Regions from separate parts of the Rhizobium sp. TRM95796 genome, predicted to be linked through region 2. Evidence: riboswitches for the same ligand, from Rfam matches in the RefSeq annotation. Region 2 holds a riboswitch; each other region holds the start of a gene.

Region 1 (6,857 bases), on a different contig from region 2:
AGTTCATTGCGGCCGTCATCGTCGGCGCGATGCTGGGCTATCTTCTGGATCTGGTCCTGCCCACCAAGCCGTGGGGGTTGGTCATTTTTCTGCTCCTGGGATTTTGCGCGGGCATCCTCAATGTCCTCAGAGTGGTGGGCGTGGTGACCGCGCCGCATCCGGTGGACAGGATCGGGGAAGCCCGCAACAAGGACAAGAGGCCGAAGCCCTGAGGCGCGGCCGTGATGAAAACGAGAGAGAACAAACGTGGCGACCAGCGATAAGGTAGATCCGATCCATCAGTTCCATATTGTCCCGCTCTGGGAGAATGTGGGCGGCACCGGCTTTCACTTTACCAATTCCGCTCTCTTCATGGTGTTGACAGTCGTCGTTGCGACGCTGTTCTTCGTCTGGGCGTCCGCCCCGCGCGCCATCGTGCCGGGCCGCATGCAGTCGATCGCCGAACTGGCCTATGAATTCGTCGCCAAGATGCTGAAGGACTCGACGGGTAAGGAAGGCATGAAGTTCTTCCCCTTCGTGTTTTCGCTGTTCCTGTTCGTGCTGGTGTCCAACCTGTTTGGCATGGTGCCCGGCTTCTTCACCGTCGGCAGCCAGATCATCGTCACCTTCGCTCTGGCGCTGCTCGTGATCCTGGTCGTGGTGCTCTATGGTCTCTACAAGCACGGCCTCCACTTCTTCGGTCTGTTCGTCCCGTCGGGCGTGCCGATGCTCGTCGTTCCCCTGGTGACCATGATCGAGGTCGTGTCATTCCTGTCGCGCCCCGTCAGCCTCTCGGTTCGTCTCTTTGCGAACCTGCTCGCCGGCCACATCACGCTCAAGGTCTTCGCCGGTTTCGTGGTCTCGCTCGGCGTGCTCGGCCCGATCGGCATCGTCGGCGCCATCCTGCCGCTGCTGATGACCATCGGTCTCACCGGTCTCGAATTCCTGGTCGCCTTCCTGCAGGCCTATGTGTTTGCGGTTCTGACCTGCATGTATCTCAACGACGCGGTTCATCCGGGCCACTAAGGTCGTGAGTAGAGTTCGGCGTCGGTTGACACTGACCGGCGCTCCTGATTAACAGCCACCAAACGAAAACACTGAAGGAGTTCTACAATGGAAGCTGAAGCAGCAAAGTACATCGGCGCCGGTATCGCTTGCCTCGGAATGGGCGGCGCAGCCCTCGGCCTCGGCAACATTTTCGGCAACTACCTCGCCGGCGCGCTTCGCAACCCGTCTGCAGCCGACGGCCAGTTCGGCCGCCTGATTTTCGGCTTCGCCGTGACGGAAGCTCTGGGCATCTTCTCGCTGCTCGTCGCTCTTCTCGCTCTCTTCGGCTGATCGGCGTCTCAAAAAACCATCGGGCCATGGCGTTCGGCCGTGGCCCGTTTTTTGATACCGTATCCTTGCCCTGGAGGAAGGAATGTTTGTGACGACAGCCTATGTTCTGTCCGCCACGGCGGTGGAAGGGGCAGTGCAGTCGACGGAAGCCGAAGTGCACACCGAAACCGGTGTTCCGCACGACGCCGGCCACGCCGATGTGTTCCCTCCCTTCGACGCGACCCAATATCCATCGCAGCTTCTCTGGCTGGCGGTTACCTTCGGCGCCTTCTATTTCCTGGTGTCGAAGCTGATTACTCCTCGCATCGGTTCGATCATCGAGACCCGTGAAGCCCGCATCGCCGGCGATCTCGCCGAGGCGCGGCGGATGAAGGACGAAGCCGACGCCGCAGTCGCCAAATACGAGCAGGAACTCGCCGCAGCTCGCGCAAAGGCGCAGGGCATCGCAGCCGAAGCTCGTGACGCCGCCAAAGTGAAGTCGGACGCCGAGCGCCAGCAGCTCGAAGCCGATCTCGCCAGGAAGATCTCGGAAGCAGAGGCCAGCATTGCCGCCATCAAGGCGACTGCGCTGGGCGAAGTCTCCACCGTGGCGCAGGACGCCGCAGCGGAGATCGTCAACCGGCTCACCGGCGTTTCCGTCAACTCGGGCGAAGCCGCTGACGCGGTCAACGCCGTGAAAGGCTGAGGAGGCTCGTAATGGATGCAACATTTTGGGCGCAGATCTGGGCGCAAGTCGCGCTTCTGATCTTCCTCGGGGTGATCATTTACCTCAAGGTTCCCGGCATGGTCACCCGCGCGCTCGATTCGCGCGCGGAGAAGATCGCATCTGAACTGAATTCGGCCAAAAAACTGCGCGACGAAGCGCAGGCCCTGTTGGCCGAATACCAGAAGAAGCGCGCCGCCGCCGAAGCGGAAGCCGCCGAAATCGTCGCCGCCGCAAAGCGGGAAGCCGATGCTCTGGCCGAGGAGGCCAAGCAGAAGACCGCCGATTACGTGGCTCGCCGCACTCTGATGTCCGAACAGAAGATCAAGCAGGCGGAAGCCGAAGCTGTGGCCGCTGTTCGTTCCGCCGCCGTCGACCTCGCGGTCGCCGCTGCGGAAAAGTTGATCGCCGGCAAGACCGACGCCTCGCTCTCCAACGCGCTGTTCAACGACGCGGTGGGCGAAGTGAAGTCCCGGCTCAACTGAGCGCGTCTCGGAGCCTCGATTGAAGAACCCGCCGCGAGGCGGGTTTTTTATGGGCGCTGTCGCGTTTCAGGCGGGCGGTACCGGTTTCATCGCAATTTCGCGATAGAGCCGCAACACATGCGACTCCTCCGGCCAGCGTTCCGAAAAGATGAGCCGGTCGAGCGGCATCCGGTCACGCCAACCCTTGGTTTCGAGTTCCGGCTTTCTGTAGAGCTCCGACACATGGCCGACGCAGAGATAGGCGACGATTTCAACGCTGTCGGGTATGCCCAGCAACGCGGCCAGGCGGCGATGGTCGAAGATGCTCACCCAGCCGACGCCGATGCCCTCCGCCCGTGCGGCCAGCCAGAAATTTTGCACTGCGCAGACAGTCGAATAGATGTCCATGTCGGGATGATGCGTGCGGCCGAGCACGAACTCGCCGCCGCGCTTGCGGTCGCAGGTGATGCAGATGTTGAGCGGGGCTTTGAGTATCCCCTCCAGCTTGAGCGCCCGGTACTTCTTCTTGACGTCGCCCTCCAACCGGTCGGCGGCTTCGTTGTTGGCCTCCTCGAACAATCGGTGGACGGCGCGGCGATTGGCTTCCTCGCGGATCAGGATGAAATTCCACGGCTGTGTCAGCCCCACCGAAGGGGCGGCATGGGCAGCCGCCAGCAGTCGGTCGAGCAGCGTCGTATCGATCGGATCGGCAAGAAACTCGTTGCGGACGTCGCGCCGCGTATGGATGGCGCGGTAGACCGCGTCTTTGTCGGCATCGGAAAACGGACCCACGGCCGTGAGGTCGCGATGAGCGGCGCCAAGCATGTTACCCCCTGCGTCTGGCGTGCCCGCTGCGCCGTCCTCGCGCGTCGGGCTATGTCGTCCGGTCGGTCTTCTGGCTCGGTTTCATCTGCCGCTTCGCCTTCCCGGTCTCCCAGTGGCGTCTCGAAGCGGCATCCGCCTTACAGCGCTGGGCGCGCGCCGGTTTCGCACCGGCTTCCCGATTCTCCCGCGCGAGCGGGCGCCGGACGATAATGATGTAGCTGAAATAGTGTCCCCGCGGCAATCCATCCCGCGACAAGAACTAGTCCTTCCGCAGCGGGCGAAAGCTCATGCGGTGGAGGGGGCAGGGGCCGAGTTCGATGATGGCGCGGCGGTGCACGACGGTGGCGTAGCCCGCATGCTTCTCGAAGCCGTAGCCCGGATGAGAATGCGCCGCCGCCTCCATCATCCGGTCGCGGGTGACTTTGGCGACGATCGACGCCGCGGCGATCGAGACCGAGCGGGAATCGCCCTTGACGAAGGCCTTGCCGGGGCAGGGCAGGCCGGGGGGAACGTCGCGGCCGTCGATGACTGCGAAATCGGGCCGCCTGTACAGAGAAAGGGTCGCCCGCCGCATGGCTTCGAGGCTCGCCTTGCGAATGTCCGTCCGGTCGATTCCCAAGGCGCTGACCGAGGCGATGGCGACCTCGGCGCTTCCCAGGATCTCCGCATAGAGCCTCTCGCGTTCGGAGAGCGAGAGTTGTTTGGAGTCGTTCAGGCCGGTCGGAATACGGGCGCGGTCGAGCACAACCGCGCAAGCGACCACGGGTCCCGCGAGCGGTCCGCGGCCGACCTCGTCGAGGCCGACGATGCGGTCGTAGCCGTCGCGCATCAACGCTTCCTCGATCGCGAAAGTCGGGGCGACGTCTTCAAACAAGAAAGGTAGGGAATCGGCGGGACGCGTCATGCGGGGTTTGTGGCATATCCCGCCGATTCCCCGCAAGTCCCGGATCGAGGGCGGCGGCCCGGGATGCTTGCGGGCGCCATCCGTCGTTGCGGTTCGACGGAGGGCGCTGGTCGACGCTGGGTCCGGCTTCAGGGACATGCCGGGCCCAGCATCCGATACTGAGAACTAGAGGAGGCTCAGTTGCACCCCATAGCCGGACGGAGGCACGAAGAGATCGGTGTTCAGCTGAATGCCGCGCCGCCTGAGATCGAGCTTCTTGGCGGCGAGTTCGAACCTCCGATGCAGTTGCCAGGCATAGGGACCGGCGCCCTTCATGCGTTTGCCGAATTCGGCGTCGTAGTCCTTTCCGCCGCGCATGGAGCGCACCAGGTTCATCACGTGCCGGTAGCGATCCGGATAGTTGCGCAGCAGCCAATCGCGAAACAACGGGCTGACTTCGAAGGGCAGGCGCAGCAGGATGTAATTGGCTTCCCTGGCCCCGGCGGCGGCCGCGGCGTCGAGAATGCGTTCGAGTTCGTGATCGTTGAGCGCCGGGATCATCGGCGCGGCCAGCACGGCTGTGGGAACGCCCGCTTCGGTCAAGGCCCGGATCGCCTCCAGTCGCCGCGTCGGGGTCGAGGCGCGCGGCTCCATCAGCCGGGCGAGCTTGCGATCGAGCGTCGTCACCGACAGCGCGACTTTCGCCAAGCCCTTTTCGGCCATCTTCGACAGCAGGTCGATATCGCGCATCACCAAGGCCGACTTGGTCACGATCGAGACCGGATGATTGGCCGTCGACAGGACTTCGAGGATCTGCCGCATGATGCGCCATTCCTTTTCGATCGGCTGATAGGGGTCGGTATTGGTGCCGATGGCGATCGTCTTCGGTTTGTAGCCGGGCTTCGACAGCTCCCGTTCGAGAAGCCGCGCCGCATCCGGCTTGGCGAAGAGTTTGGCCTCGAAATCAAGGCCCGCCGACAGGCCCATATAGTCGTGGCTCGGCCGGGCGAAGCAATAGACGCAGCCATGCTCGCAGCCCCGATAGGGATTGATCGAGCGGTCGAACGGCACGTCGGGGCTGTCGTTGCGCGTGATGATGCTGCGCGGCTTCTCGACCTGAACCTCGGTGCGGAACGGCTCCAGGCTTTCGAGCGTCTGCCAGCCGTCGTCCAGCGCCTCGCGCTCCTTCGACTCGAAACGGCCCGCCGGATTGAGGCCCGCGCCGCGGCCGCGACGGCGGTCGATGTCGATCCTCACACCGCTTTCCTTGAGCAGTCCATCGGCAAGCTCCGCCGTGTTGGCAGGCTGGAAGGCAGCCTGCCGCGAAAGGGACAGATTGATCATTGGGCTTCTCCGGCGCGGTCAGCTGACCGCCTGATGACAATTTTCCTATCGTGAAAAGGAGAACAATGCAAGAACAAAATGCGGCTGGCAATCGCGCGCGGCTTTCGGTAAAGCTAGGCCATGCTGACGGTGATGTTGGAATGCGAGAACAGCGAGCCAGAGCTCGCCTATACCCTCTCCGTGCTCGTTTCGGGCGCGGTCGACGGCGTCGTCAGCGAAGTCATCGTGCTCGACAGGGGGTCGCAGGATGGCACCGCCCGGCTCGCCGACGCCGCGGGCTGCAAATATCTGCAGAGCTGGACGCTTTCCGACACCGTGCGTCGCGCGCGAGGCGAGTGGTTGCTCTTCCTCGAACCCGGCGCCCGGCCGCAAAATGGTTGGGTTGAGGAAGTGCTGGAATATGCCGCGATCGGCGGAAAGGCGGCCCGGTTTTCGGCCTCGCGTCGCCATCGTCAACCCTGGTTCCGGCGCATCGCGCAACCAGGCAAGCCATTCGAATACGGTCTTCTGGTGCAGAAGCGCGATTTGCTCGCCGCGCTGGACGCGGGCGTCGATTTGGCGCGGTTCGCCCGGAATGCGCCGCGGCTCCGATTGCGGACGGAGTTGATTCCGGCCGCGGTTCTGAAAGGTCGGGCCAAGGCCGAGCGTTGAGCGACGCGCGGGAATTCGGTGATCGGCGCGCTAAAGTTAGGGGATGCTTAAGCGTAATCCCCTAAATTTGGGGACAAACGCCGGAGACCGTCCTGTTTCCGCGCGGTTTGGGACGCCGAGGGGGCCTGATGATCAACCTGAAGATTGCGCATAAACTCTACCTGCTGGTTTTCGCGCTGATGGCGGCGTTCGCCGTGGCGGTGACCTTCGAGATCCGCGCCGCCGCAGACGCCGTCTATCATGAACGCTATGAAATGCTGCGGACCGAGACGGAGTCCGCCGTCTCCATTCTCAAGCAGTTCCACGAGCGCCAACTCGCCGGGGAATTGACGGAAGAAGAGGCCCGCGCCCAGGCCTATCAGATCGTCAACGGCATGAAATATTCGCCCGACGGATATTTCTTCGCCTATGACTACGATCTCAACATGGCCTTCCATTACGACAAGGACAAGGTCGGCAAGAATCTGCGCGGCAAGCCGGATCCCAAGGGCAAGCTCTACCGAGAGGAACTGCTGAAGCTGGGCCAGGCGGGCGGCGGGCGCACCGATTTCGATGCGTCCAAGCCCGGCGAGCCAAAGGACGCCTTCTTCCGCAAGAGCGCCTATGCGCTCGCCTTCGAGCCCTGGAAGCTGGTCGTCGTCACCGGTCTTTATGTCGACGATCTCGACGC
Region 2 (6,857 bases):
CTGGGCCGGGACACGGGCCAGTCCGTGCTCATTGAAGCCACGTGCAACCAGGTCAATCAGGATGGCGGCTACACCGGCATGACCCCCGGCGATTTTCGCCGCTTCGTCGAATGTATCGCCGGCGAAACCGGCTTTGATCTCGACAGACTGATTCTCGGCGGAGATCATCTCGGACCAAATCCCTGGAAGCATCTGAGCCCCGAGGCGGCGATGGAAAAGGCCGAGGCGATGGTGGCGGCTTATGCGGCGGCGGGCTTTGAAAAGATCCATCTCGATTGCTCGATGGGCTGCGCCGGCGAGCCGCCGGCGCTGGACGACGAACACACCGCCGCTCGCGCCGCCCGCCTCGCCGCCGTCGCCGAAAAACATTCTACCGGCAAACCGGTCTATGTCATCGGCACGGAAGTGCCCGTTCCGGGCGGCGCGCTCGAAGAGGTCGAGCATCTCGACGTGACGTCGCCGGACGCCGCCGAGGCGACCGTCGACATTCATCGCCGGGCCTTTGCGGGCGCCGGCCTGGACGAGGCCTTCGAACGCGTCATCGGCCTTGTCGTCCAGCCCGGCGTCGAATTCGGCAATCAGAACGTCGTGTCCTATGTTCCCGAAGCCGCCCAGGCGCTGTCGCGGCGCCTGGCGGATCTCCCGGGTCTCGTTTTCGAAGCCCACTCCACCGATTATCAGACAGGAGCCGATCTTCGAGCGCTGGTCGTCGACGGCTTTTGCATCCTCAAGGTCGGGCCGGGCCTCACTTTCGCGTTGCGCGAGGCGCTTTATGGTCTCGACGCCATCGCGGCGGAACTGGACGGCGGCGCACTATCGCTCAAGCCGGCCATGGAAGCGCTGATGCTCCGCCAGCCCGGCCATTGGGCGAAATACTATCCCGGGACCGCTGAGGAGCAGGCATTGCATCGCCATTTCAGCTATTCCGACCGCATCCGTTACTACTGGGCCTTGCCGGAAGCGAAAGCCGCTGTCAACGCGCTGATGAAGAGGCTCGGAGACAAGGCTTTGCCGGAAACGCTGATCAGCCAGCACCTCGCGGCGGCATGGCCGGAGGTGCGGACGGGCCTCACCGCGCCCACGGCCCGATCGCTGGCGCGCGCCGCCGTCACGCGCATGTTGCGGATCTACGCGGCTGCTTGCGGCCAGAACTGATCGATGCGACGGCGGACGCATGCGCGAGTCCGCCCGGCGGTTTCGGTCCCGACATGCGCGAACCCCAAAGCCTAAGCCGCCATCGCGGGGCCGATGCGAATGGTAACGCCCGCAGGTCGAGATCGATCGTTCCGAATGAACGACGACTCTGCAATCAGCGCGGAGCAGACACGAGCCTGAGCAATTCATCCACGGAGCGGGGCAAGTCGCCATCGCTCGGCAGCAGCCCCAGGTCTTTCAAACCGCTGGCGACCTGGAATATGTTGGGCAGCCGCAAACCACTGCGCTCGCAGAAATCGGCCTGGCCGAACACGGCGTCGGGCGCGCCCTCCATCAGCACCCTGCCCGCGGCGAAGACCGCGACACGGTCGGCAAGGGCGTAGGCGACATCCATGTCATGCGTGGCGAGAACGACGGCGATACCCTTTGCCGCCAACATATCGAGCGTTCTCGTCAGATCTTCCACCCCCCTCGGATCGAGCCCGGCGGTGGGTTCGTCGAGAAGCAGAACCGACGGCGACATGGCGAGAATCCCCGCGATCGCCACTCGCTTCCGCTGGCCAAAACTCAACATGTGCGTCGGACGATGCGACAGGTCCGAAATTTCCATCGCGTCCAGAGCATTTGAGACCCGGAGCCGGGCCTCGTCGACCGACAGGCCGAGATTAAGGGGCCCGAAGGAGACGTCCTCGAAGACCGTGGCGGCGAACAATTGATCATCGGGATCCTGCAGGACCAGCCCGACCTGTGATCTGAGCAGCGTCAGGCCTTTGCGGTCATAGGCGACGGGCTCGCCATTCAACAGGACCTCGCCTGCGGAGGGTTTGAACGAGCCATTGAGGAGCGACATGAGACTCGATTTTCCAGCGCCGTTGGCTCCCAGGATGACGAGCTTCTGCCGCCGCACGATGCGGAGCGAGACGTCATCCAGCGCGCGCGTGCCATCCTCGTACCTGAACCCGATTTTCCGAGCTTCGAGTATCATCCTATCCACCGTGACAAGGCGTAGAAAACCAGAAGAATCATGCCGATCACCAGCAGTCTGATGCGCGACGCGGGTTTCTCCACGGAGATAAAATCCAGCCGGCCCGTATAGCCCCTGGCGGCCAAGCCCGTCTCCATGCGCCGAGCGCGCGCGAAGACGCGCGGCAGCAGAGACGCGAGCAACAGCCCGTTCGATTTCAGCATGCGCCGTTTTCCTGTGTAACCCAGTCGAGCATCGAGCGATTGCCGACCGGCGTTCAGACAATCCAGCAAGACCCAGATGATCCGGAACATCACCATGGCGATATCGGATATTTCCGCGTTCAAGCCCTTCCGCTGCAAGAGTTGAAGAATGCTCGGAAGCGGCGTGGTGAGCGCGAGAAACAGCAAACAGCAAACACAGGCGCTGCTTCTGAGAGCGACGAAACAGGCTTGGCCAATTCCCTCGTCGGAAACCAGCGCGATGTGAGGGACGTATCCGACCACCGTCACGGAAAAAAGCTGCGCCACGCCGCCGGTTGCGATGAAGAGCAGCGGGATCCGCGCCGCGGCGGCTATGTCGCGCCAAGCTATACCGGCGCCGAAATGCGTCAGCGCCAGCATCGCCAGGAGCACGGCGGCCTGTGTGGACCATCCCGCCGACAAGAGCGAAAGAGCCATGACGCCCAATGAGAGAAAGAGCTTCTCGCCAGCGGCGTGACGCCGCCAGCGATTGGTCTGCGCACAGCGATCGATCGCGCGCATGACTCAGTGCGAATCGGAACGCTTGGCCGGCGATGTGCGGCGTCCGAAATAGAACCCGATCAACCCGGCGCCGATCGCAGCCTGCAAGGCAAACAACAGGCTTTCGATTTCGCCGCTCGGCGGTTCCCAAAGCGGCGTAGCCCATGGCTGATAATCGGGTCGGATTTGCGTGATGACCGCTTCGGCCTCGCCATCGGAGCCGCCGAATTCGGCGTCTCCGCCGTGATGGATGACGAGCGGCAGAATTGCCAGGACGATGACGGCCAGCAGGAGCCAGAGATTACGTTTCAGCATGATCAGGCCTTCGCGTTCAGGATATTGAGTGCATTCATCTCGCCGCGGCTGTAGCGCTGCAGGAGATTGTACACGATCACGGTCAGCAGACCCTCGCTGATGGCGAGCGGCACCTGGGTCAGCGCGAAAATGCCGAGAAACTTCGCCGCGGCGCCCGCCATGCCGGAGACCGGATCGGGAAACGCCAGCGCAAGCTGCAGCGACGTCGTCACATAGGTGGCGAGATCGCCGAGCGTCGCGGCCAGAAAAATCGCGATCGCGCCGCTGAATCCTGCTCCGGACACCCCTTTGAAGATGCCATAGGCGACGAAGGGACCGACAATGGCCATGGAGAATATGTTGGCGCCCAGCGTGGTCAGGCCGCCATGGGCGAGAAGAAGCGCCTGGAACAACAGGACGATCGTCCCAAGAACCGTCGTCACCGTTGGCCCGAACAGCGACGCCGCAAGCCCGGTGCCTGTCGGATGGGAGCAACTGCCCGTCACAGACGGGATTTTCAAAGCCGACAGGATGAACACATAAGCGCCCGAAGCCGCCATCAACAGTTTGATCTCGGGCTTTTCCCGGACGAGCTTTACAATGCGCCTCGCCCCATAGATCACGAATGGCGCGGACACCACGCCCCAGCCAACCGCATGCGCGGCCGGCAAATATCCTTCCATAATATGCATAACACGCCCTCAACCACGCCCACCGCGCAGCTTGATAAAGTCGCCACGGAATGTCGTGGCCCAGCGATGGCAGGTATCCTGGCTCGCGGGTCATGGCTCGATCCGCCTTATCAGCCGACAAGCAGCCAATGGCATAATGGATGTCGCTCACCGCTCACAGTTGCGGGGGCAGCCACGGTCTCGGCCCCTGATGGGTAGTCCTCACCGTGTTCCCTTTTGATCCACCCTTCTTCAAGTCAGGCGGAACCATCCCGGAAATCACTATGCTCGACTCGTCGAAAACACAATATCTAAACGTCAGCAGAATGAATGCGGGCCTGCGCGAGCCGTCTGGAAACGCGCGACATTCCACACCGCTTCCCGAAAGCGGGCGGTAACACGAGTGAACTGCGTCGGGGCAACGGCGCGTCTAGCCGGCGACGGCTCGATCACGCGACGGGCCCCGCCGGTCCATATGGTGCGCAAGCTCTTCGACGTGTTCGATGGCCAGCATGATCGTCTCGACACTCACCGGATTGGGCATATTGCCGAGATGAGGAGCCGTCATGGTCCAGCGAGCGAGGTCCTCGATCTCCGCCTTGGTCGGCTCGCTCATGCCGAGATCGCCGAGCGAGGTGGCGAGACCGATCGAACCGTTGAATGCGACGAGCGATTGGAGTTCGCCCCGGCGGCCTTCGGCCGCGAGTTGCACCAGCGCGCCCCAGGCGACATGCTGGCCGTGGATCGCGTCCTTGGCGCCCCTGGCTTTCACCAGGCCGCGGGTGAGGCTGTGGGCCAGCGACAGCCCCCCGTTTTCGAAGCCGAGGCCGCTCATCAGGATCGTCGCCTCGATCGTGTCTTCGAGGGCTTGGGTCATTCTGCCCGCGTCGAGATCCACCATCGCGGTCTGCGCAGAGCGGCGCAGCGTCTGATAGCAGGCGTCGGCGATAACCGCGGCCGAGACGAGCGGTCTCGTGCCGAAGGGTGTGACGCCCGAGCCGTTCAGGCAGCCTTCAGCCTCGAATTTCTTGGCGACGGCGTCGCCGATTCCGGCCAGCAGGAAGTGCCGCGGCGCCCGCGCGATGAGGGTCGTATCGACGATCACGGCTTCCGGAGAACGGGCGAGACGATCGACCGAGATCATCACGTGATGATCGTCATACATGGCGATGGCGCTGCTGGTCGGGCTGTCGTTGGAGGCGATGGTCGGCACGGTGATCACGTCAAGGCCGAGCTTGCGCGCCAGTCCCTTGGCGGCGTCGAGCGATTTTCCGCCGCCGATGCCGATCGCAAGTGAAGGACGTTGACCTGACAGCGCCGCTTCCAGCGCGTCGATGGCGGGATAGGTGATCTCGCCGGAAAACGGCAGGACGATCGGCGTCAGCCCTTCCGCCGCCAGAAGCGTCTCGAGTCGATCCTTGAGAAGATCGAGCACGAAGGCGTCGGCGATGATCGCCGGATTGGTCCCGAACGGCCTGGCAAGGCGGCCGAGCTCGTCCAGCGCGCCCGGACCCTGAAGATAACGATGCGGTCCGCCGAAGATCCTGAGGCTCACTTGACCAACTCCATCAGCCGATCGACTCCGAGCCCGTTCTGGCCATAATGCCGGCGGGCGGCGGCGAGTTTGGTGAACACGTCTTCATAGCCGAGCGCCACGCCGTCGGGGTCGACATAGACATAACCGCCGGTGACATGAAACAGCGTGATCATCTCGCCGACATCCTCCGGCACGACCAGCGTATGCGTTTCGCCCGGCGGCTCGAAGGCGTAGCTCATCGGCGTCGCCTCCCAGTCATGTTCGAGATAGCGCCAGCGCCCCCGCAGCGTGAAGGCGTGAACCGGGCCGCTGTGACGATGCCGCGACAGCACGCCCGCTTTTCGAACCCGGAGCAAATTGACGTAATAGCCCTGGCTCACAGACAGCACGAGCGGCCGGAACGAGACGCCCTCGGCCTGCGGGATCCAGAGGCGCTCGTCAGCGTCGAGGTCGAGGCCGTCGCCCAGGAATATGTCCGACATCATTCCGAAGGGTTGCGGCTGGCGATAGGCGATCTTGCTCGCATCCATGCGGGCTTCAGGGCGGGGCGTGTCGAGGTTCGCGGTCATGGCGTCGCTCCTCAATCGAGCGGGAAGGCGTCGGATGGAGCCCCCCAGGAACAATAGCCGCCGTCGACCGGCAGCGTGATCGCGGTGATGAACTTGGCCTTGTCGGAGGCCAGGAACACCATGGCCTCGGCGATGTCTTCGGCCGTGCCCATCTTGCCCATCGGCGTACGGCGACGAATGCGCTTCTCGTCGATCTTGCCTTCGGCGATGAGCTTTTCGGTGAGCGGCGTCATCATGTAGCCGGGCGCCACCGCGTTGACGCGAACATTGTGAGGACCCCATTCGCAACCCAGCACCTGGGTCAACATGCCGATGCCGGCCTTGGCGGCGGAATAGGCGGTGCGGACCGGAAGGCCCATCAGCCCGGCGATGGAATTGAGATTGAGGATCACGCCGGAGCGTCGCGCGATCATCGACGGCGCCACGGTCTTGGAGACGAGGTAGGTGCCGGTCAGATGCACGTCTATCAGACGCTGCCAGTGACTGAGCGTCTGATCCACCGTGGGCGTGAAACTGTCGGGCATGCCTGCATTGTTGACGAGAATATCGATGCGTCCGAAGCGGGCGAGCACCGTCTCCACCATCGCCTTGACCGCCTCTTCGCTGGAGACGTCGCCGCTCACGGCGAAATGCTTCTCGCCCAGCGCCGAGGCGGCCGCTTCGGCGGCCTCAAGGCGCAGGTCGTTGATGACGACGGTCGCGCCCTCGCGCGCAAACGCGGCGGCGGTGGCGAGGCCGAGGCCGCTCGCGGCGCCGGTGACCAGAGCGATCCGGTTTTCGAGTTGCATGACCGCCTCCTCACTTGCCGTCGACGATGGCGCGGATGAAACGCGGCGTGTCGACGCCGTATTTCGCCTCGAGATATTCCTGTGATCCGCATTCGAAGAAACTGTCTTCGAGGCCGATCTTGACGAGCGGCTTGAC
Region 3 (6,857 bases), on a different contig from region 2:
CCGTCCCTCTCCCCGGCCCCGGTCTCTGGGGAGTCATGGCGGTCACCATCAACCGCGCCGGCTTCTTTTCCTCCTGCGATTGGGAAAGCCGCTGGGCTTCCTTCATCTTCGATTGGCGGAGCATGACGCCATGATCCGCCTCCTCCTGATCTTCCTGACGCTGATGATCGGCGCGTCTCACCTCTCCGCACATGAAATCGGCACGACCCGCGTTCGCCTGGACATCTCGACCGAAGGCCGATGGCGGGCGCTGATCGCCACGCCGCCTTCCGCCCTCATCGCCCGTCTCGCCGCACGGATGCCGGACGTCGAACGCCGCGCCGACATCGACGCCTATCGCCCGGCGCTCGAAGCCGCCATCAGCCTCGCGGTCGGCGGCCATCCATCGCAAACGAGGCTGCTCGGTGTGGTTCGCCACGAGGCCGAAGACAAGGATCGCCCCGCCGTTATCGAGATTCTCGCCGAGGGCCTTCTGCCGGCCGAGGCGACGGATGCGACCTGGCGATTCGATCTCGTCGCCACCGCCTATTCGCTCTCCATCCATCGTCCCGGTCGGACCGAGCCGTCTCTCCTCTGGGTGGACGGCGATGCGGCGAGCCTGCCCTTCTCACTCACGGCGGCGAAGGAAAAAGGGCTCGCAGAAACGGTGGCGGATTACATCCGCCTCGGCTTCACCCATGTGCTGCCGCTCGGGCTCGATCACATCCTGTTCATCCTGGCGCTGTGCCTCTACGCGCCGCGTCTCGGTCCGTTGTTGTGGCAAGCCAGCGCCTTCACGCTCGCCCATTCCATTACTCTGGCGCTGACTATGAGGTCCGTCATTCGCCCGCCGTCGAGCCTGGTGGAAATTATGATCGCCGTGTCGATCGCCTATGTGGCGGTCGAAAACCTCGCCCAGCCGCGGGCAACGGCCCGGCGCCCGCTGATCGTCTTCGCCTTCGGCCTGTTGCACGGCATGGGTTTTGCCGGCGCGCTGCGCGAGGCGGCGCCCGTATCCGCCGATCTTGTCCCGGCGCTGATCGGCTTCAATCTCGGTGTGGAGTTTGGGCAGATGGCCGTGATCGGCCTTTATATCCTGCTGGTCGGCTTCTGGACCCGCAGCCGGCGCTGGTATCGCGCCTGGGTCGTATCGCCGCTGTCGCTGGCGATCGCAGCGGCCGGTGCCGCCTGGACATGGGAGCGTCTCCAGGCGGCGGGCTATCTTTGAAGCGGCTCAGGCCTCTATTTCGACCCGGCTCAATGGCCGCGAACAGCAGGCGAGCACAAAGCCCTCGGCGATCTCGGCCTCGCTGATGCCGCCATTGTGGCTCATCGCCACCTCGCCGGCCCGCTTCTTCACCTTGCAGGTGCCGCACAGGCCCGACTCGCAAGCCGCCGGAATGCGCACGCCCACCGAGCGCGCGCCCTGCAGAATGGTCTGGCCCGGCTGGCAGGACGCCGTCTCGCCCGTGCCGACAAAGGCGACGTCCAGCGCCGTCTCGTCGCGAACCGACGCTTCGCCATCGTCATTGGCCGGCTTCTGGGCGATGTCGGTCACAGCCGCCGCGCCAAAGCTTTCCTGGTGATAGCGGTTCATGTCATAGCCTTCGCCGCGCACCATGTCGCTGACCAGCTTCATGAACGGATCCGGCCCGCAGCAGAAAATGTCGCGCTTCAGGAAATCAGGCGCGAGCATTTCGAGCTTGCGCATGTCGATGCGCCCCATCAGCCCCGCCCAGGGCGCGGCTCCGGAACGATGCTCCGGCAGGAAAGCCAGCTTGAGATTCGGCATCCGCGTGGCGAGCAGTTCGAGCTCCTCCCGGAAGATGATCTCTTCCGGTCGCCGGGCGCTGTTGACGAAGACGACATCCGTGCCTGGAGCGCAATCGGCGAGCCAGCGCAGCATCGACATCATCGGCGTCACGCCGGAGCCGGCCGAGACGAACAGGAATTTCCGCCCGAGATCCCGCCCCAGCGTGAAATGGCCGCTTGGACCGTAAGCCCGGACGCGCGAACCCGGCTTCACATTCTCGAACATCCAGCGCGTGCCGACGCTGTTGGGCTGCGCCTTCACCGTGATCGAAATGGCGTAGGGGCGCGAAGGCGATGACGAGATGGTGTAGGTGCGGTGCAGATCGCCGCCCTCGGCGCGCAACTCGACCGTGATGAATTGGCCGGGCTGGTAGCGAAACCAGCCGCCGCCTTCAACCGCAAAGGTGAAGGTCTTCACCTCCGGCGCCTCGTCGGTGACGCCAGTGCAGACCAGCATCTGCCTTGCGGAATTCCAGGGCTTCAGCTCGTCGAGCGGAAGCGGGGTCGGCGTTGCGCCCATCAGCATCATCGCGCGCGTCCTCCGATCAGGCCACGGACCGCAGCGCGGGCTTGCCCGCATCCGTCAGCCGCTTTTCCATGAAGCTCGAATACCAGTCCACGAATTGCGCCACGCCGCCCTCATGCATTTCCGAATAGGGGCCGGGCTCATAGGCCGGCGAGTGAATGCCAAAGGCGTTTTCCTCGACGATCTGGCGGTCCTGGTCGTTGGTCTCGGTCCAGACATGCGTCAATTCGTCGAGACGATAATCGATGCCTTCCACCGCATCCTTGTGCACCAGCCATTTGGTGGTGACCGCCGTTTCCGTGGCGCTGATCGGCATGACGCGGAAGCTGATCGCGTGGTCGCTCAGCACATGGTTCCAGGTGGTGGGATAATGGAACAGCAGCAGCGTTCCGATCCGGTCCATGTTGACATTGTCGGACAGTCGCATCTGCACCGCCTTGCGGCCGGAGATCGTGTAGCTGACGGCGTCGCGGAGCAGCGGCATGCGCGCAGTGCGGTACTGGCCGTCGGTGTCGATCACAAATTTGCTGGGCAGACCGATGTTTTCGCACTTCGCCCAATGTTCGGTGATCTCCGGATCATCCTCTGCGCCGCTGACGCCCGAAGCGGTCGGCGCTTCCGGATAGGTCTTGCAGAGTTCGGGATGATTGCCGGCGCAATGGTAGCATTCGCGGTTGTTTTCCCAGACGAGCTTCCAGTTGCCCTTTTCGATGATCGTGCTCTCGAAGGCCACTTTGGCGTCGCGCAGCCGGTGCGGCAGGAAATAGGGCTCCATCATCGCCCGGAACGGCGCGAAATCCATCGGCTGGTCGGCGAGACAGATGAAGATGTAGCCGCCCGCCGTTTCGCAGGCCACCGGCTTCAGGCCGAAATTGGTCGTGTCGAAATTCTCGCCCATCTGGCGCGCGAAGGCCAGCGAGCCGTCGAGCTCATAGGTCCACTGGTGATAGGGACAGACGAGCTTGTTGGACTGTCCCCGCTCCTTGGTGCAGACGCGGCTGCCGCGATGGCGACAGGAATTGTGGAAGGCGTTGATGCGGCCGTCTTCGCCGCGCACGATCACCACCGGATAGGCGCCGACCTGCACGGTCATATAGGCGCCGGTCGTGGTCAATTCGCAATCATGGCCGATGAAAAGCCAGTCGCGATACCAGATCTCTTCGAGATCGAGCTTGAAATAGTCGGGATCGATATAAAAGGGTTGGTCCAGGCTGTAACCGGGTTTGCGGGCGCGGAGTCTGGAGAGCATGTCGGCGCGAATATCCATGGTCGATCCTCGTCAATTCAAGGGCTGGGCATGGTGGACGCGCGCGGAATACCGCCAAACGCCGCGCGCGAAAGCGCGGACGATCCGCCGGTCTTCCTTTGATCGCCCACCGCGATCAGTCGGGTTATGTCGTCGAGGTTGGTGTCCGGGCTCAGACGCCGTCCCTTCCAGGACTTTCGCGATCTCCTTCCCAGGCCTATGGCCCAGTGGCTCCCGTCGCGAATTCAGCGTCTTTACCGTTGCGGGGGCAGCGCCGGGTTCGAACACCGGCTTCCCATTTAACCCCTTGGCCTAGACCGCGAGGCGCCTCGATGTCCGGATATCACCACGGCTCATGCGACACGGCGAGTTCGTTTGCGACATTGTCTTGCTCGGCGCGGATAAAATCCGACCGCGTCCACATTTAAGCGCCTTGCATTCTTCGACCATGGCGCCGATATGCCGGGAGCCGCGCTGTGGTCTCGGACCGAAAGGGGCGCGGAGCTTTACAAGGATCTTCCGATGAGCATGCTTTTTTCTCCTTTCCAGGCGCGCGGTCTGACGCTCAAGAACCGCCTCATGGTTGCTCCGATGTGCCAATATACGGCCATCGACGGCGCGGCCAACGACTGGCATTTCGCCCATCTCGCCCGCTTCGCCATCGGCGGTTTCGGCTTGGTCATGGTCGAGGCGACCGCCGTTTCGCCCGAGGGGCGCATCTCCTACGCCGATCTTGGCCTGTGGTCGGATTTCCAGATCACGCCGCTCGAACGCATCGTCGCCTTCATCCATAGCCAGGGCGCAGCCGCCGCCATTCAATTGGCCCATGCCGGTCGCAAGGCCTCGTCTCCCGTGCCGTTCCGTCCCGAGGTCAGGGACGAAGACAAGCTGTCGATCGGTTACGAGGATTGGGAGCCGATCGCGCCGAGCCCGGTCATCCATTCCGAGTCCGCACGCGGCTACAAGACGCCGCGCGAAATGACGCTGGAGGACATCCAGAGCTTCAAGGAAGCCTATGTCGCCGCCGTCGGCCGGGCCGAGGAAGCCGGCTTCGACGTGGTCGAGATCCACGCCGCGCACGGCTATCTTCTCAACCAGTTCCTTTCGCCGCTCGCCAACAAGCGCACGGACGAGTATGGCGGCTCGCGCGAAAACCGCATGCGCCTGCTGCTCGAACTGGCCCAGGCCGTCCGCGCCGCCTGGCCGGCGTCCAAGCCGCTGTTCTGCCGCATCTCCGCCACCGACTGGCATCCGGACGGCTGGACGATCGAGGACAGCATCGTGCTCGCCCGCGAACTCGAGGCGCGCGGCGTCGATGTGATCGACGTCTCCTCAGGCGGCTTCGACGGCGCGTCGATCAAGCCCGGCCCGCTCTACCAGGCCGATCTCGCCGCCCGCATCCGCACTGAATCGGACATTCCCACCGCCGCCGTCGGCCTCATCACCGAAGCGCGCGAGGCCGAAGCCTTGCTGACCGAAGGCAAGGCCGATCTCGTCGCGCTGGCCCGCGAGGCGCTCGACGATCCCAATTTCGCCGCCCACGCCAAAGTCGCGCTCGATCCGAGCGACGGCGCCTATGACTTGCATGCGCCGCAGGCCGGTTACGCTGTGCGCGCCAAGGACAAGGTCCTGCGCAAGGGCGCCTACGCCTGATGCAAAACGAAAGGCCCGGAAGCGTCGCTTCCGGGCCTTTTTGAATTCTGCTCTTGGACGATCAGACCAGGCGGCTCTGCACCAACGCCGCTTCGACGAAGCTCGCAAACAGCGGATGCGGCTCGAAAGGCCGGCTCTTGAGCTCGGGGTGATACTGCACGCCGATGAACCAGGGATGATCGGGATATTCAACCGTCTCAGGCAGCACGCCGTCCGGCGACATGCCGGAGAACACCAGACCGCAGTTTTCCAGACGATCCTTGTAGTCGACATTCACTTCATAGCGATGGCGATGACGCTCGGAAATCTCGGTCGAACCGTAGATGTCGGCGATCTTGGTGCCCTTCTTGAGAGCGGCGCGATAGGCGCCGAGGCGCATCGTGCCGCCGAGATCGCCCGACGCCGAGCGCTTCTGAAGCTCGTTGCCCTTGACCCATTCGGTCATAAGGCCGACCACCGGTTCATTGGTCTTGCCGAATTCCGTCGAGGACGCATGCTCGATGCCGGCGAGATTGCGGGCGGCTTCCACCACCGCCATCTGCATCCCGAAGCAGATGCCGAAATAGGGCACCTTGCGCTCGCGGGCGAATTGCGCCGCCCGGATCTTGCCTTCAGACCCACGCTCGCCGAAGCCGCCCGGCACCAGGATGCCGTGGACCTTTTCAAGATAGGGCGCCGGATCTTCCTTCTCGAACACTTCGGATTCGATCCATTCCAGGTTCACCTTCACCTGGTTGGCGATGCCGCCGTGATAGAGCGACTCGATCAGCGACTTATAAGCGTCCTTGAGGCCGGTATATTTGCCGACGATGGCGATGGTGACTTCGCCTTCCGGATTGTGGATGCGGCGGGAGACTTCTTCCCAGGCGTCCATGCGCGGCTGCGGCGCGGGCTCGATGCCGAAGGCGGCCAGCACTTCGTCGTCGAGGCCTTCCTTGTGATAGGCGATCGGAACGTCATAGATCGAGGCGACGTCCAGCGCCTGGATGACGGCGGAGGCGCGCACATTGCAGAACAGCGACAGCTTGCGGCGTTCGGCTTCCGGGATCTCGCGATCGGCGCGGACCAGCAGGATGTCGGGATGAATGCCGAGCGCCTGCAATTCCTTGACCGAATGCTGGGTCGGCTTGGTCTTGAGTTCGCCGGCGGCCGGAATATAGGGCATCAGCGTCAGATGCACATAGACGGCGGTGCCGCGCGGCAGGTCGTTGCCGAGTTGGCGGATGGCTTCCATGAACGGCATCGCCTCGATATCGCCCACCGTGCCGCCGATCTCGCAGATCACGAAATCATAGCCGTCATTGCCGCTGACGACGAAATCCTTGATCTCGTTGGTGACGTGCGGAATGACCTGCACGGTCGCGCCGAGATAGTCGCCGCGGCGTTCCTTGTCGATGATGTTCTTGTAGATGCGGCCGGTGGTGATGTTGTCGGCCTTGTTGGCCGAACGACCGGTGAAACGTTCGTAATGGCCGAGGTCGAGATCGGTTTCCGCGCCGTCGTCGGTCACGAAGACTTCGCCGTGCTGGGTCGGGCTCATCGTGCCCGGATCGACGTTGAGATAGGGGTCGAGCTTTCGAAGCCGGACTCTGTAGCCCCGCGCCTGTAGCAATGCCGCCAGTGCTGCGGCCGCGATCCCCT

Evidence for each region. Region 2 has a riboswitch for cobalamin ahead of OCK01_RS19395 (energy-coupling factor ABC transporter permease). Riboswitches for the same ligand answer to the same signal wherever they lie in the genome.
Region 1: linked by a shared signal. The riboswitch ahead of bluB (5,6-dimethylbenzimidazole synthase) and the one ahead of OCK01_RS19395 (energy-coupling factor ABC transporter permease) in region 2 are both predicted to bind cobalamin.
Region 3: linked by a shared signal. The riboswitch ahead of OCK01_RS23700 (aromatic ring-hydroxylating oxygenase subunit alpha) and the one ahead of OCK01_RS19395 (energy-coupling factor ABC transporter permease) in region 2 are both predicted to bind cobalamin.

Annotation. Positions count from the first base shown of each region.
Region 1 is NZ_JAOXHE010000005.1:131,486-138,342, forward strand. It holds gene OCK01_RS12000 (AtpZ/AtpI family protein) at 1-212, shown strand, start outside; gene OCK01_RS12005 (F0F1 ATP synthase subunit A) at 247-1,005, shown strand; gene OCK01_RS12010 (F0F1 ATP synthase subunit C) at 1,093-1,317, shown strand; gene OCK01_RS12015 (F0F1 ATP synthase subunit B) at 1,400-2,002, shown strand; gene OCK01_RS12020 (F0F1 ATP synthase subunit B) at 2,014-2,505, shown strand; gene bluB (5,6-dimethylbenzimidazole synthase) at 2,572-3,309, opposite strand; cobalamin riboswitch at 3,352-3,528, opposite strand; gene OCK01_RS12030 (ribonuclease HII) at 3,569-4,213, opposite strand; gene OCK01_RS12035 (PA0069 family radical SAM protein) at 4,379-5,536, opposite strand; gene OCK01_RS12040 (glycosyl transferase) at 5,657-6,187, shown strand; gene OCK01_RS12045 (methyl-accepting chemotaxis protein) at 6,316-6,857, shown strand, end outside.
Region 2 is NZ_JAOXHE010000009.1:216,892-223,748, forward strand. It holds gene OCK01_RS19375 (D-tagatose-bisphosphate aldolase, class II, non-catalytic subunit) at 1-1,155, shown strand, start outside; gene OCK01_RS19380 (energy-coupling factor ABC transporter ATP-binding protein) at 1,310-2,140, opposite strand; gene cbiQ (cobalt ECF transporter T component CbiQ) at 2,137-2,883, opposite strand; gene OCK01_RS19390 (energy-coupling factor ABC transporter substrate-binding protein) at 2,887-3,177, opposite strand; gene OCK01_RS19395 (energy-coupling factor ABC transporter permease) at 3,180-3,848, opposite strand; cobalamin riboswitch at 3,899-4,114, opposite strand; gene OCK01_RS19400 (glycerol dehydrogenase) at 4,258-5,382, opposite strand; gene OCK01_RS19405 (2,4'-dihydroxyacetophenone dioxygenase family protein) at 5,379-5,933, opposite strand; gene OCK01_RS19410 (SDR family NAD(P)-dependent oxidoreductase) at 5,945-6,721, opposite strand; gene OCK01_RS19415 (transketolase family protein) at 6,732-6,857, opposite strand, start outside.
Region 3 is NZ_JAOXHE010000014.1:20,909-27,765, forward strand. It holds gene OCK01_RS23685 (DUF4198 domain-containing protein) at 1-134, shown strand, start outside; gene OCK01_RS23690 (HupE/UreJ family protein) at 131-1,207, shown strand; gene OCK01_RS23695 (hybrid-cluster NAD(P)-dependent oxidoreductase) at 1,214-2,320, opposite strand; gene OCK01_RS23700 (aromatic ring-hydroxylating oxygenase subunit alpha) at 2,337-3,584, opposite strand; cobalamin riboswitch at 3,703-3,910, opposite strand; gene OCK01_RS23705 (NADH:flavin oxidoreductase/NADH oxidase) at 4,086-5,216, shown strand; gene OCK01_RS23710 (CTP synthase) at 5,278-6,857, opposite strand, start outside.